2 regions of the Streptomyces sp. NPDC044002 genome follow, and region 1 is predicted to be linked to the other one. Evidence: predicted binding sites of a transcription regulator. Region 1 holds the regulator's gene; the other holds the start of a gene.
What was found. Region 1 encodes HrcA, which represses chaperone genes, less so after heat shock. Its sites were predicted from a motif close to TTNGCACTCNGNNNNNCNGAGTGCNAA; they were not measured.
Positions count from the first base shown of each region.

Region 2: groL (chaperonin GroEL) is a predicted target of HrcA. The motif match lies at 3,280-3,306, and genes of this name have one in related genera.

Region 1 is NZ_JBWKEZ010000016.1:90,558-95,926, forward strand. It holds gene hemW (radical SAM family heme chaperone HemW) at 1-773, shown strand, start outside; gene AC07A6_RS15005 (Uma2 family endonuclease) at 874-1,452, shown strand; gene AC07A6_RS15010 (DUF3097 domain-containing protein) at 1,430-2,239, opposite strand; gene AC07A6_RS15015 (MBL fold metallo-hydrolase) at 2,268-2,999, opposite strand; gene hrcA (heat-inducible transcriptional repressor HrcA) at 3,160-4,176, shown strand; gene dnaJ (molecular chaperone DnaJ) at 4,177-5,316, shown strand.
Region 2 is NZ_JBWKEZ010000033.1:35,299-40,667, reverse strand. It holds gene AC07A6_RS23760 (glucosyl-3-phosphoglycerate synthase) at 1-514, opposite strand, end outside; SAM riboswitch class I at 733-871, shown strand; gene thrC (threonine synthase) at 889-2,163, shown strand; gene AC07A6_RS23750 (MoaD/ThiS family protein) at 2,209-2,487, shown strand; gene AC07A6_RS23745 (cold-shock protein) at 2,893-3,099, shown strand; gene groL (chaperonin GroEL) at 3,468-5,087, shown strand; gene AC07A6_RS23735 (Uma2 family endonuclease) at 5,169-5,369, opposite strand, start outside.

The DNA of each region.
Region 1 (5,369 bases):
CCTTCGGCATGCAGAGCGCGAAGCAGCACGTCCTGAAGGTCCTCGACCGCACCCACACACCCGGCCGCCCCGAGGCCTGCGTGGCCGAGGCGCGCGCGGCGGGCTTCGAGCACGTCAACCTCGACCTGATCTACGGCACCCCCGGCGAGTCCGACGACGACTGGCGGGCCTCCCTGGAGGCCGCGCTCGGCGCCGGCCCCGACCACATCAGCGCGTACGCCCTGATCGTCGAGGAGGGCACCCAGCTGGCCCGCCGGATCCGCCGCGGCGAGGTCCCGATGACCGACGACGATGTCCACGCCGACCGGTACCTGATCGCCGACCAGGTCATGGCCGAGGCCGGGTACTCCTGGTACGAGGTCTCGAACTGGGCCACCACCGAGGCCGGCCGCTGCCTGCACAACGAGCTGTACTGGCGCGGCGCCGACTGGTGGGGCGCGGGCCCCGGAGCCCACTCCCACGTCGGCGGGGTCCGCTGGTGGAACGTGAAGCACCCCGGCGCCTACGCGGCCGCCCTCGCGGAGGGCCGCTCCCCGGGCGCGGGCCGCGAGCTGCTGTCGGCGGAGGACCGCCGCGTGGAGCGCATCCTGCTGGAGCTCCGCCTGGTCGACGGCGTCCCGCTGTCCCTGCTGGCCCCCGCGGGCCTGGCGGCCTCCCGCCGCGCCCTCGCCGACGGCCTGCTGGAGGCGGCCCCGTACGAGGCCGGACAGGCGGTCCTGACCCTGCGCGGGCGGCTGCTGGCGGACGCGGTGGTGCGGGACCTGGTGGACTGATCCCCCGGGCGGGTGAATCCCCCCGTAACTGGGCGCTTCCTGCCTACGCTGTCCGTAGCCTGCCAGCAACGGCACGCGGCTGATGTGGAGGACCACGGAGATGACCGCTGTGTACGAAGAGATCAACGCCGTGTTCGACGAGCATCCCGAGCTCTTCGGTCACTTCAAGATCGAGCTTCTGCGGGGGGACATCGTGATGATGGCGGGACCCGACGTGGTCCACAACGACATTGTGGAGGCGGTCCAGGATCAGATTCCGCGAGCCAACTGGCGACGGCTGCAGACGCAGGACATTGCGATTCTTGAGGAAACCAGTGAGCCTCAGCCGGATCTGGTTGTGGTGGAGCGAGGCGTGGGTCCGGGGATCGGCCGCTTGATGCCATCTGAGGTGATCACGCTGCTGGTGGAGGTGGTGTCGAAGTCGAGCATCGACCGGGACTACGGCCTCAAACGAGCCCTGTACGCGGCCGGCAGGGTGCCTGCCTATCTGATCATCGACCCGTTCTATGCCGGATGCGTGCTGCTGACCAAGCCGACGGGTGCTGGTGAGGCGGCTGATTACCAGGTGGAGCTCCGAGTACCGTTCGGGCAATCCGTGCCCCTCGATATTCTCGGTATCGAGCTGGACACCACCGAGTTCGGCACCCTGCCCAAGCTCAAGCGGCACCGCCGGCCGTGACGAAGTCGATCAGCTCCTCCACCCGCCCCAGCAGCGTCGGCTCCAGGTCCCGGTAGGACGTCACCCGGGACAGGATGTGCTGCCAGGCGGCCCCCGTGTTCTCCGGCCAGCCCAGCGCCCGGCAGACGCCCGTCTTCCAGTCCTGCCCCCGCGGCACCTCCGGCCACGCCCGGATGCCCAGTGCCGACGGCTTCACCGCCTGCCAGACGTCCACGTACGGGTGGCCCACCACCAGCACGTCCGGCCCCGTCACCGAGGCCGCGATCCGGGACTCCTTCGAGCCCGGTACGAGGTGGTCGACCAGGACGCCCAGACGGGCGTCCGGGCCGGGGGCGAACTCCGCGACCACCGCCGCCAGGTCGTCCACGCCCTCCAGGTACTCCACCACCACGCCCTCGATCCGCAGGTCGTCGCCCCAGACCCGCTCGACCAGCTCGGCGTCGTGCCGCCCCTCCACGTAGATCCGCCCCGCCCGCGCCACCCGCGCCCGCGCCCCCGGGACGGCGATCGAGCCCGAAGCCGTACGGGCCGGCGCGGCGGACCCCCGCGCGGGGCGGGTCAGGGTCACCACCGCGCCGTCCAGCAGGAAGCCGCGCGGCTCCAGCGGGAAGACCCGGCGCTTGCCGAAGCGGTCCTCCAGGGTCACCGTGCCCGCCTCGCAGGCCACCACCGCGCCGCAGAAGTCCGTACCCGCCACCTCGACCACCAGGTCCGGGTCCGCCGGCACCTCCGGCACCGGCTTGGAGCGCTTCCACTGCGGGGTCAGGTCGGGGGAGTACTCACGCATCCGGCCGACACTAGGAGAGCCGGCGCCCTCACGCCCCCGACACGCCGAACCTGGCCGCCAGTGTGTCGCGTTGCGCACGCACGAAGCCCGCGTCCACCAGCGCTCCGTGACCCGGCACGTACACCGCGTCGTCACCGCCCAGCGACAGCAGCCGGTCCAGGGCGGCCGGCCACTGGCCCGGCACCGCGTCCGAGCCGGCCTGGGGCTCGCCCGACTCCTCGACCAGGTCCCCGCAGAACACCGCCTCCCGCTCGCCCGGCACGAAGACCGCCAGGTCGTGCTCGGAGTGCGCGGGCCCCACGTTCGCCAGCAGCACCTGCACCCCGCCCAGCTCCAGCGTCCACTCGCCCGACACCAGGTGCCGGGGCGCCTGGAGCAGGTCCGCCGCCTCCGCGGCCTCCTCCTCCGCCAGACCCATCCGGACCGCGCTCACCCGCACGTCCTCGCGGCCCGTCGGAGTCGACAGCAGCCGCTCCAGGCCGACCGCCCCGAAGAACTCGGCTCCCGCGAAGGCCGCTCCGCCCAGCACGTGGTCGAAATGTCCGTGGGTGAATGCGATATGGGTCACGCGGCGACCCGTGAGCCGCTCCGCCTCGGCGCGCACCTGCGCGCCCTCGCGCACGGACGATCCCGGGTCGATCAGCAGCACCGACTCGTCCCCCACCACCAGTCCCACCGTGCAGTCCCACACCGGTAGCCGTCGCCGGCCGACCCGTCCGGTGACCCTTTCCCAGCCCGCCTCTTCCCAACGTACGTCCATGCGGTGACGCTACCCTGGCGGGCCGCCCTTGCCTGCGGCGTACTACCCGGCCGTACACTGACCGGGGGATCTCTGGCACTCACACGCGCAGAGTGCCAACAAGGCCAGGGCCGGCCCCGACGGCCAGGCAGACGACCGACCGCATCCGGAGGTGTGCGCGATGCTCAGCGAACGCAGACTCGAGGTGCTGCGCGCCATCGTCCAGGACTACGTCGGGACGGAGGAGCCCGTCGGCTCCAAGGCCCTCACCGAGCGCCACAAGCTGGGCGTCTCGCCCGCGACCGTGCGCAACGACATGGCCGTGCTGGAGGAGGAGGGCTACATCGCCCAGCCCCACACCAGCGCCGGCCGGATCCCCACGGACAAGGGCTACCGCCTCTTCGTCGACAAGCTGGCCGGCGTCAAGCCGCTGTCGACGCCCGAGCGCCGGGCCATCCAGAACTTCCTCGACGGCGCCGTCGACCTCGACGACGTGGTCGGCCGCACGGTACGGCTGCTCGCGCAGCTCACCCGGCAGGTCGCCGTCGTCCAGTACCCGTCGCTGACCCGCTCCACCGTGCGGCACGTCGAGCTGCTGTCGCTGGCCCCGGCCCGGCTGATGCTCGTACTGATCACCGACACCGGCCGCGTCGAGCAGCGCCTCGTCGACACCCAGACCCCCTTCGGCGAGAACTCCCTCGCCGACCTGCGGGCGCGTCTGAACAGCAGGGTCGTCGGCCGCCGCTTCACGGACGTGCCGCAGCTGGTGCAGGACCTTCCGGAGTCGTTCGAGATCGACGACCGGGCGACCGTCAAGGCCGTCCTCGCGACCCTTCTCGAAACGCTGGCCGAGGAGGCGGAGGAGCGGCTGATGATCGGCGGCACCGCCAACCTCACCCGCTTCGGACATGACTTTCCCTTGACCATCAGGCCCGTGCTCGAGGCGCTGGAGGAGCACGTCGTGCTCCTGAAGCTGCTGGGCGAGGCCGGTGAGTCGGGAATGGCCGTAAGGATCGGTCACGAGAACGCCTACGAGGGACTCAACTCCACGTCGGTCGTGTCCGTCGGCTACGGTTCGGGCGGCGAAGCAGTCGCCAAACTCGGCGTGGTCGGACCGACCCGCATGGACTACCCCGGAACGATGGGAGCGGTACGCGCAGTGGCACGTTACGTCGGACAGATCCTGGCGGAGTCGTAAGTGGCCACGGACTACTACGCCGTTCTCGGCGTGCGCCGCGACGCATCGCAGGACGAGATCAAGAAGGCCTTCCGCCGCCTCGCCCGTGAACTCCACCCGGACGTGAATCCGGACCCGAAGACGCAGGAGCGCTTCAAGGAGATCAACGCGGCCTACGAGGTCCTCTCGGACCCGCAGAAGAAGCAGGTCTACGACCTCGGCGGCGACCCGCTGTCCTCCTCGGGCGGCGGTGGCGGCGCGGGCGGCTTCGGAGCGGGCGGCTTCGGCAACTTCTCCGACATCATGGACGCCTTCTTCGGCCAGGCCTCGCAGCGCGGCCCGCGCTCGCGGACCCGCCGCGGCCAGGACGCCATGATCCGTCTGGACCTGGAGCTGGACGAGGCCGCCTTCGGCACGACCAAGGACATCCAGGTCGACACCGCCGTCGTCTGCGGCACCTGCTCCGGCGAGGGCGCCGCTCCCGGCACCTCGGCGCAGACCTGTGACATGTGCCGCGGCCGCGGTGAGGTCTCCCAGGTCACCCGGTCCTTCCTGGGCCAGGTCATGACCTCGCGCCCCTGCCCGCAGTGCCAGGGCTTCGGCACCGTGGTCCCGACCCCGTGCCCCGAGTGCGCGGGCGACGGCCGGGTCCGCTCCCGCCGCAGCCTCACCGTCAAGATCCCCGCCGGTGTCGAGAACGGCACCCGGATCCAGCTCGCGGGCGAGGGCGAGGTCGGCCCCGGCGGCGGCCCCGCCGGCGACCTCTACGTGGAGATCCACGAGCTGCCGCACCCGACCTTCCAGCGGCGCGGGGACGACCTGCACTGCACGGTCACCATCCCCATGACGGCCGCGGCCCTGGGCACCAAGTGCCCGCTGGAGACGCTGGACGGCATGGAGGAGATCGACATCCGGCCCGGCACCCAGTCCGGCCAGGCCATCCCGCTGCACGGGCGGGGCGTCACCCACCTGCGCGGCGGCGGCCGCGGCGACCTGATCGTCCACGTCGAGGTCACCACCCCCGGCAAGCTGGACGCCCAGCAGGAGGAGCTGCTGCGCCAGCTCGCGAAGCTGCGCGGCGAGGAGCGGCCGATGGGCCAGTTCGCCCCCGGCCAGCAGGGCCTGTTCAGCCGCCTGAAGGACGCGTTCAACGGGCGCTGAGGCAGGTCCGGAGCACTCGTACGAGCCCGGTCCGGGGTCATCCCGGTCCGGGC
Region 2 (5,369 bases), on a different contig from region 1:
CGCCCTGGCCGGGCGCGTCGCCGAGGGGCCGGTCGTACATGGCCTTGACGAACTGCACCTGCGGGTCGGTGAGCAGCGGTCCGACGATCCCGGAGACGAAGGCGGAGTCGAAGTCCCGCAGGTCGGCGTCGACGAAGCAGACGATGTCGCCGGTGGTGGCCAGCAGGGAGCGCCACAGCACCTCGCCCTTGCCGGGCAGGGCCGGGATGCGGGGCAGGATCGAGTCGCGGTGCACGACGCGGGCGCCGGCCTTGGCCGCGACCTCGGCCGTACGGTCGGTGGAGCCGGAGTCGACGACCACCAGCTCGTCCACCAGGGGGACGGGCGGGGCCTCGATCAGGTCGCGCCGGATGGTCTCGACGATCTCCCCGACGGTGGCCTCCTCGTCGAGCGCGGGCAGCACCACGCTCACCGTCGTCCCGGCCGCCCGTTTCCGGTCGAGCAGCTGGTCGAGCGGTCGGTCGGCGGCGGACCAGGAGCGGTCTGCCAGCCAGCGCTCCACCTCATCCAGCACTCTCAGCACCCCTTGGGCATCTCTCCGCGGGTTCCGCGGTCTCTGTGGCACTCGGCCTATTTGGGCCGAATTGTGATCCATCTCGCGGTTCGGACGGCTGTCTCAACCACCCGTCCCGTCGGTTACAGTCTTGAACAACGCGAGAGACCACCGCATGCCGGGGGTCCCGCGCACAAACGCACCGGCGCGCCACAGAGCGCGTGTGTCCGGTGCCATACCGCTCATCCAGAGGGGCAGAGGGACACGGCCCGTTGAAGCCCCGGCAACCCTCCAGTCGGTTCTCGCCAGCGCGAGGCCCCGGCTAGGGAAGGTGCCAATTCCGTCTCATGGCGAAGTGCGCCATGGGGAAGATGAGGAGAAAGGGCCTCGCCATCATGGCTGCACAGACTGTCGCCACCTCTGTCGACCTCGGACCCGCCACCGGACTTTCCTGTCGCGAGTGCGGTACCCGCTTCGAGCTCGGCCCCATCTTCGCCTGCGTCGAGTGCTTCGGCCCCCTGGAAGTCGCCTATGAGCTGCCGCTCGGCGACCCGGAGGCCCTGCGCGCCGCGATCGAGGCCGGTCCGAACAACATCTGGCGCTACGCGCCGCTGCTGCCCGTCCCGGCGGACGTGGCCGCCAAGCCGAACCTGAACCCCGGCTTCACCAAGCTGGTGGACGCCGAGAACCTGGCCAAGGAGCTGGGCGTCACCGGCAAGCTCTACGTCAAGGACGACTCCGGCAACCCGACGCACTCCTTCAAGGACCGTGTCGTGGCCATCGCCGTCGAGGCCGCCCGTGCCTTCGGCTTCACCACCCTGTCCTGCTCCTCCACCGGCAACCTGGCCGGCGCCGTCGGCGCCGCGGCCGCCCGGGCGGGCCTGCGGTCCTGCGTGTTCATCCCGCACGACCTGGAGCAGGGCAAGGTCGTCATGGCCGGTGTCTACGGCGGCGACCTGGTCGGCATCGAGGGCAACTACGACGACGTCAACCGCTTCTGCTCCGAGCTCATCGGCGACCCGCTGGGCGAGGGCTGGGGCTTCGTCAACGTCAACCTGCGCCCCTACTACGGCGAGGGCTCCAAGACGCTGGCGTACGAGATCTGCGAGCAGCTCGGCTGGCAGCTGCCCGACCAGATCGTCATCCCGATCGCGTCCGGCTCCCAGCTGACGAAGATCGACAAGGGTCTCCAGGAGCTGATCAAGCTCGGCCTCGTCGAGGACAAGCCGTACAAGATCTTCGGCGCCCAGGCCGAGGGCTGCTCCCCGGTGTCCACCGCCTTCAAGGCCGGCCACGACGTGGTCCGCCCGCAGAAGCCGAACACCATCGCCAAGTCGCTGGCCATCGGCAACCCGGCGGACGGCCCGTACGTCTTGGACATCGCGCGGCGCACCGGCGGCTACGTCGAGGACGTCAACGACGAGCAGGTCGTCGAGGCCATCAAGATCCTCGCGCGCACCGAGGGCATCTTCGCCGAGACCGCGGGCGGCGTGACCGTCGGCGTGACGAAGAAGTTGATCGAGAACGGGCAGCTCGACCCGGCGCTGACCACGGTGGTCCTGAACACCGGTGACGGACTCAAGACCCTGGAGGCGGTGGCCGCGGACAGCGGCCAGACGGCCACCATCCGCCCGAGCCTGGACGCGTTCCGCGCCGCCGGCCTGGCCTGACCCCCACCTGCTTCCCCCTGACACACCCGGAAAGGCGGTAGCGCCATGAGCGTCAACGTCCGCATCCCCACCATCCTGCGCACCTACACCGGCGGCGTCGCCGAGGTCCCGGCCGAGGGCGCGACCCTCGCCGAGGTCATCGAGTCCCTGGAGAAGAACCACCCGGGCATCGCCGCGCGCGTCCTGGATGACCAGGGCAAGCTGCGCCGCTTCGTGAACGTCTACGTCAACGACGACGACGTGCGCTTCGAGGGCGGCCTGCAGACGGCGACGCCGGACGGCGCCGGCGTCTCGATCATTCCGGCCGTGGCCGGCGGCTGCTGATTCGCGGCCCGGTTCGCGGCTGACGCGTTCAGATCAGAATTGCCCCCTCCGCTAAAAGCGGAGGGGGCAATTCTGCTTGATTGGGCGCGGTAGAGTTGGGGCAGTCCCCTCCGTTGTCCATGCCCGCCGCATATGAGCGGGCGGACGGATGGTTGACATTGAGTCAACATGAGCGTGCCTTTTGGGCCTTTGGTGCCGCTTGTCTGGCCCGAGTTGCCCTGGAATAAGCCAGGATTTCACCTTATTTCCAGGTTTCCGTGTGTCCAGATTTCTCGTCGGATTGACCTGTTGCTGACAGCACCGGTGCGGATACATTCAGCCGCGGTCGAGGCGTTCCGGCGCAAGTTCTGACCCGGGACCGCGAAGTGCGGTCCTGCGCAAGGGCCAGTAATAGGGGAGTTAGGCATGGCTCAGGGCACCGTCAAGTGGTTCAACGCGGAGAAGGGCTACGGCTTCATCGCGGTCGACGGTGGTGCGGATGTGTTCGTCCACTACAGCGCCATCCAGATGGACGGGTACCGCACCCTTGAAGAGGGTCAGCGGGTCGAGTTCGAGATCTCGCAGGGCCAGAAGGGTCCGCAGGCGGACATGGTCAAGCTCGCGGCCGGCTGAGTCGGAGCGAACGCGATCGGCCACCGACGCACGCACAGACGCTTGAGGGGCCCACATCCTGGACAGGGATGTGGGCCCCTCCTGCGTGTCGCCCCGCGTCATTGCCGTGTCGCCGCCGCGCCGCCCGCGTGTTGCCTGAAGCCGCTTGCACTCGTGGGGGTCGAGTGCTAATCATTGGCGTTAGCACTCTCCCGGTGAGAGTGCTACCAAAACGAGGACCGGGTCGGTGAGGCCCGCAGGGTCCGGCGGGACGGAACCGCTGGATCCGCAGGCCGTCCGTCGCGGGCGCGGGCGCGGTCCGGAGCAATCCACCCTCCCCTCACGCCTGGCGGCGCAGGGGGAACCCCAGTCCTGGAGGACCACTTCAGATGGCCAAGATCATCGCGTTCAACGAGGAGGCCCGGCGCGGTCTCGAGCGTGGCATGAACCAGCTCGCCGACGCCGTCAAGGTCACCCTTGGCCCCAAGGGTCGCAACGTCGTCCTTGAGAAGAAGTGGGGCGCCCCCACGATCACCAACGACGGTGTCTCCATCGCCAAGGAGATCGAGCTCGAGGACCCGTACGAGAAGATCGGCGCCGAGCTGGTCAAGGAAGTCGCCAAGAAGACGGACGACGTCGCCGGTGACGGTACGACCACCGCGACCGTCCTCGCCCAGGCGCTCGTCCGCGAGGGTCTGCGCAACGTGGCCGCCGGCGCCAACCCGATGGCCCTCAAGCGCGGTATCGAGAAGGCCGTCGAGGCCGTCTCCGCCGCCCTGCTGGCCCAGGCCAAGGATGTCGAGACCAAGGAGCAGATCGCTTCCACGGCCTCCATCTCCGCCGCCGACACCCAGATCGGCGAGCTCATCGCCGAGGCCATGGACAAGGTCGGCAAGGAAGGCGTCATCACCGTCGAGGAGTCCCAGACCTTCGGTCTGGAGCTGGAGCTCACCGAGGGCATGCGCTTCGACAAGGGCTACATCTCGGCGTACTTCGCCACCGACATGGAGCGTATGGAGGCGTCCCTCGACGACCCGTACATCCTGATCGTCAACTCCAAGATCGGCTCGGTCAAGGACCTGCTGCCGCTCCTGGAGAAGGTCATGCAGTCCGGCAAGCCGCTGCTGATCATCGCCGAGGACGTCGAGGGCGAGGCCCTGTCGACCCTGGTCGTCAACAAGATCCGCGGCACCTTCAAGTCCGTCGCCGTCAAGGCCCCGGGCTTCGGCGACCGCCGCAAGGCCATGCTCGGCGACATCGCCATCCTCACGGGCGGCACGGTCATCTCCGAGGAGGTCGGCCTCAAGCTGGAGAACGCCGGTCTCGACCTGCTCGGCCGCGCCCGCAAGGTCGTCATCACCAAGGACGAGACCACCATCGTCGACGGTGCCGGTGACAGCGACCAGGTCCAGGGCCGCGTCAACCAGATCCGCGCCGAGATCGAGAACTCCGACTCGGACTACGACCGCGAGAAGCTCCAGGAGCGCCTCGCGAAGCTGGCCGGCGGCGTGGCCGTCATCAAGGCCGGTGCCGCGACCGAGGTCGAGCTCAAGGAGCGCAAGCACCGCATCGAGGACGCCGTCCGCAACGCGAAGGCGGCCGTCGAAGAGGGCATCGTCGCCGGCGGTGGCGTGGCCCTGCTGCAGGCCTCCTCGGTCTTCGAGAAGCTGGAGCTCACCGGTGACGAGGCGACCGGCGCCAACGCCGTGAAGCTCGCGCTGGAGGCCCCGCTGAAGCAGATCGCCGTCAACGGTGGTCTCGAGGGTGGCGTCGTCGTCGAGAAGGTGCGCAACCTGACCGTCGGCCACGGCCTGAACGCCGCGACCGGCGAGTACGTCGACATGATCGCCGAGGGCATCATCGACCCGGCGAAGGTCACGCGCTCCGCGCTGCAGAACGCCGCGTCCATCGCCGCGCTCTTCCTGACCACCGAGGCCGTCATCGCCGACAAGCCGGAGAAGGCCGCCGCCGCTCCGGGCGGCATGCCGGGCGGTGACATGGACTTCTGATCGGCCCCTGGCTGATCGGCTGTTCTCGAACGAGGGCGGTACCCCGCAAGGGGTGCCGCCCTCGGGCGTTGGGGGCGGGGGTCAGTGGGCGGCGTAGTCCTGGAGTTCCTCGGTGGCGAGCGAGAATCCGACCGGCTCGGGGAGGGCGAGGGTCCCGCCGTAGGCGCAGGACCTCTCCTGGCGGTAGCGTCCGCCCTCCGGCTCGCTGTGCACGGTGAGCGTGTCGCTGTCGCGATCGATCAGCAAGAACACGGGAATGCCCGCCTGTGCGTAACCCTCGCG